2 regions of the Sporosarcina sp. Y838 genome follow, and region 2 is predicted to be linked to the other one. Evidence: riboswitches for the same ligand, from Rfam matches in the RefSeq annotation. Region 2 holds a riboswitch; the other holds the start of a gene.
What was found. Region 2 has a riboswitch for glycine ahead of gcvT (glycine cleavage system aminomethyltransferase GcvT). Riboswitches for the same ligand answer to the same signal wherever they lie in the genome.
Positions count from the first base shown of each region.

Region 1: it holds a riboswitch for glycine, as region 2 does, so the genes downstream of both, AC1TO4_RS03770 (amino acid permease) here and gcvT (glycine cleavage system aminomethyltransferase GcvT) in region 2, are expected to answer to the same signal.

Region 1 is NZ_JBXCJD010000002.1:208,786-211,194, reverse strand. It holds gene AC1TO4_RS03780 (hypothetical protein) at 141-566, shown strand; gene AC1TO4_RS03775 (hypothetical protein) at 663-857, shown strand; glycine riboswitch at 978-1,078, shown strand; gene AC1TO4_RS03770 (amino acid permease) at 1,373-2,409, shown strand, end outside.
Region 2 is NZ_JBXCJD010000007.1:109,923-112,331, reverse strand. It holds gene gcvT (glycine cleavage system aminomethyltransferase GcvT) at 1-1,097, opposite strand, end outside; glycine riboswitch at 1,154-1,231, opposite strand; glycine riboswitch at 1,233-1,324, opposite strand; gene AC1TO4_RS11950 (shikimate kinase) at 1,550-2,065, opposite strand; gene AC1TO4_RS11945 (hypothetical protein) at 2,096-2,275, opposite strand; gene comGF (competence type IV pilus minor pilin ComGF) at 2,256-2,409, opposite strand, start outside.

The sequences.
Region 1 (2,409 bases), on a different contig from region 2:
CCGTCTTTAGCAGTTTGGGAATACTAGTATTTGCGTTTTTTATTCCAGTGCAGCGATAATGGTATTAGAATAGAACTTGTATTAATTGCGTGAGTGGTGCTTTAAAAACAGCTTTAAATTATGAAGAGAAGGAGAATACTATGAAAGAAAAAAATGAAAAAAAAATTCCTGAAAACGATACGGTTAAAGCAAGTGCTGAAGCTGAAAAAACTCTTGCTGATTTAGCGAAAGAAGCCCTGAAGTTTGGAAAAAGTAGTGAGGATATAACTATAGCTGATCAACAATCAACCTCGGAATACAATGCTGCCCTCTCAGAAACATTAAATTCAATTAATAAAGAAATTAGTGAAACTAAAGATCCAGAAGAAAAATCTAGTCTTTACAAGCAAAGAGAAGATATTATGAATAGGATGAGAGAAGAAAAAGAAAAACAACGGCAGAATAATAACGAAAGAGAAGAAAAAGACAGAAATCAAGCAACAGGTTTTTTCACTATCGTTACAGCAGTTGCATTAGGAGCTGGAGCATTTGCAACTAAATTATTATTAGATAACAAAAAAGCTTAGATAGTAAGACCTCGATTTGATTGATTTATAAATACTTTGCCAGTCCCTTAAACTATTCAAACCTCAACCAGCCGTTTAATTGTCAGAATGGTGTGAGTGACACTTTTAGTAAGTCATAATCTGTATTGCAGTTCATCAATCGGGGGCAATTACTTAGTAGTAAGCGTTCCTCCAACGATAACTAGCGGATCAATCGAAGAACGTGACAAACGAATTGCTGAGTTGACAATTAGAAAGTTTGAAGTTGTGCGCTTTTTTGAAAAGATAGTGGAAAGCATCGATTTGGCATAGTCAGAGAGCAGCAGTACGTCCCTATATGCTGCATGAGGCGAAATAATGATTAAATTCAGAATATTGACTAGACTTTTACCTTTCTATGGTTTATTATATTAATTAATCGAATAGTAGCGGATGAATATTATGGGAGAGACTAAACGTATTGTTTAGCACCGAAGGAGCAAGTTCCGAAAAACAGGAATCAATCTCTCAGGTAAAAGGACCATAATAGGACGCGTCTCTGGAGAGCGCCATGTGCCACCAAAGGAGTTACACTCTCAGGTAAAAGGACAGAGGAAGTATAGGTGAACACCTATATTTCCTCTGCCCTTTTTTGTGGTGAAATGTGGTAAATTGTAAATAGGAGGGTACATCACCATAGTCTATGAGGAAAATTGTTAATCGGCGGTCTATTATGTATTTACAATTATTAAAAATGTAAGCGCTTTATTATGAAAATGACAGAAGTGTGAAAGTATGATTAGAAGACTCGTTATTACTAACCTGAAAATTAAGGAGTGAAACATTTTATGCAGGAACAACAATTGGAAAGAGGCCTAAAAAATAGACACGTACAACTAATTGCAATTGGCGGGGCAATTGGAACCGGATTATTTCTAGGAGCAGGAAAGTCTATTCATCTAGCAGGACCTTCAATTTTATTTGCTTACCTGATTACAGGTATAATTTGCTTTTTGATTATGCGCTCACTTGGAGAACTACTCTTATCCAATTTGAAATATAATACTTTTGTGGACTTTGTACAAGATTATTTAGGGAATATGGCAGCTTTTATGACTGGCTGGACCTACTGGTTTTGCTGGATTTCAATCGCAATGGCCGATATAACAGCTGTTGGTCTCTATGCCCAGTATTGGTTCCCTGAAATACCACAGTGGATGCCGGGGTTAATTGCGCTAGTCGTTTTGTTAATTATGAACCTTGCAACTGTAAAGCTTTTTGGTGAAATGGAGTTCTGGTTCGCATTGATTAAAGTTATTGCGATTCTAGGATTAATCGTAATTGGATCGGTTATGATTATTAAAGGATTTTCAACGAGTGAAGGTCCATCTAGTTTCACAAATCTATGGAGCCACGGCGGAATGTTCCCGAATGGCATCAGTGGATTTATTCTCTCATTCCAGATGGTAGTATTTGCGTTTGTTGGGATTGAACTTGTTGGTCTGATGGCGGGCGAAACAAAGGATCCGGAAAAGGTTATTCCAAAAGCCATCAATAATATCCCTATTCGGATTATTATCTTCTATATTGGCGCCCTGATTATCATTATGAGTATTTATCCGTGGACTGCAGTCAAGCCTTCAGAAAGCCCATTCGTTCAAGTTTTCGTAGGGGTTGGAATCATTGCAGCTGCTGGTATCGTCAATTTTGTCGTCCTGACATCCGCTGCTTCGGCATGTAATAGTGCTATGTTTAGTACAAGCAGAATGATGTACTCACTTGCTAAAGACAAATATGCACCTGAACGTTTAGCAAAACTTAATAAACGTAAAGTACCTGCCGGTGCATTGTACTTCTCAAGTATCGTTATTCTAATTGCTGTTAT
Region 2 (2,409 bases):
TAGCGTTTATAAAATGGTGTAGCAATAATTACAGCTTTCAAACGTTTATTTCGAATTTCTATTTCAACTTCAGTTCCTTCAGCAGTATGCTCACGATTCAAAAGCGCAAAACCTATATTCTTTTTAAGTGTTGGTGATTGTGTACCCGTCGTGACTTCACCGATTTGTTCTTCACCGAGGAATACTTTGTACCCAGTACGTGGAATCCCTTTATCAATCATTTCCAAACCGATAAGTTTACGCGGTACACCATTCTCTTTTTGTACAGATAAAGCTTCTTTCCCATGGAAATCTGCTTCTTTATTTACTTTGACTACAAAACCTACACCCGCTTCAAGTGGTGAGATATCTTTTGACAATTCTTGTCCATATAACGGTAAACCCGCTTCGAAACGAAGTGTATCACGTGCTCCAAGACCCGCTGGTACGACGCCTTCACTTTCGCCTGCTTTCAGGATAGCAGACCATAGTTCAACAATCGCTTCCGGTGATCCATAAATTTCAAAACCATCTTCTCCAGTGTATCCTGTACGGGATACAAGCACTTTCTGACCTGAAATCTCGACATTTTCCTTGAAACGGAAAAACTTAATGTCTTCAAGCGACTCGTTTGTCAACTTCTGAAGGACTTCCTGCGCTATTGGTCCTTGCAAAGCTAGAAGTGCATAGGAAGATGATACATTTTCAATTTTAACATCATCAGTCACGTAACTGTTCATCCACTCGAGATCTTTGTCGATATTTGACGCGTTGACAACAAGTAGATAGTCGTTTTCACCACGTTTGTAAATTAGAAGGTCGTCTACAGTTCCGCCATCTTCATAACACATAGCGGTATACTGCGCTTGTCCATCTTTAAGTTTCGAAACATCGTTAGTAACCATTTTTTGCAAATAAGGAAGAGAACCTTCCCCACTTACAAGCACTTCACCCATATGGGATACATCAAATAATCCTGCTTTCGTACGTACAGCTTCGTGTTCCGCTTTTATACTCGAGAATTGAACAGGCAATTCCCAACCACCAAAATCGATTGTTTTCCCGCCATACTCAGCATAGCTATCAAAAAGGACGGTACGTTGTAAAGTTTCTGACATAATTCATTCCCCCTTGGAAAATTGATAAAAAAGGACAGAGGTCCCCTAAGAAGAGAACCTCTGTCCTTGTACCTGAAAGTTTGACCTTACGGCTTTCCTCGTTGGTGGCCGATTATCCGGCACTCTCCAGAGATGCGTCCTGTATGAGTCTTGTTACCTGAGAGATTCATAACATAAGTTACTTGCTCCTTCGGCGACGCCTTTGCGTGCTCTCCTCATACAATCATTCGCGCTATTCAATTGAAATGAAAATGAATAAGATTCGGACAACTATTGCCCTTTCGCCTTATATCTTAACATTTCATCCATGTAAGTGCAATGCTTTTTAATTGACTGTCGTTTTAACGAACATTGATGCCTTTATAACCCAAAACGTTCGTGTATATCTTTGAAAATTAAACTTTCTGCTAACTATAGTTTTAAAAATCTAATCAACAGCTGATTTCCACTTATTACTTTTCCCCTTTAAGACGGCCAATTTGAAAAGCAATATAATCTACAATATCTCTTAACGAACGCTTTTCAGTTTCCACTTTAAAATGGGCACTTTGTAAGTAAAAAGGTTTTCGCGCATTAAATAAACCTTCAAGGTCGCTTCGGCTAGACCTTTGCACAATTGGACGATTCCGGTCGGTTGATATTCGCCGCCATATGTCACGAAATGGAGCATTAAGGAAAAAGACAAGTCCCGTCTCACGCATGACTTCCCTATTTTCCTTTCTCATCGCCACACCTCCGCCCGTTGCAATGATACAATATTCATCACGAAATGAGCGGAGAAAATCCGTTTCCAAATTACGGAAATACTCCTCGCCGTGCAGTTCAAATATTTGTGGAATCGACAAACCTGTCATCTTTACGATTTCATTATCCATATCGTAAAAGGGCATTCTTGTTGCATAACTAAGTCGTTTGCCGATTGCACTTTTTCCACATCCCATAAAACCAACTAAATATACTTTCTTCATCTCATCACCCATTTGGCAGAACGAATATGCTTATCCGCTCCGTTTCATTGTCCTCACCGTTTCGTTCTCATAATACGTCTCAAGCGAATCGTAATTCCTTTGTAGACTATCATGCCATGAAACGAGGGAGAAAAGAAAGAGACTAACGAAAAATAATAAAATAATTGTTGCTGCAAGCATGGCTCCATTTTCATTCCGGATACAATCCAACCGCAAACCCCCTTACTTTTACTGAACCATTAAGCAGCAATACATGAGCAGTTAAAGTCATACCGTCATAAGTGAATCTCACTGACTGAACTCCCGTAATCAATGGGACATGTCCTTCTCCGTTAACTAGTTTT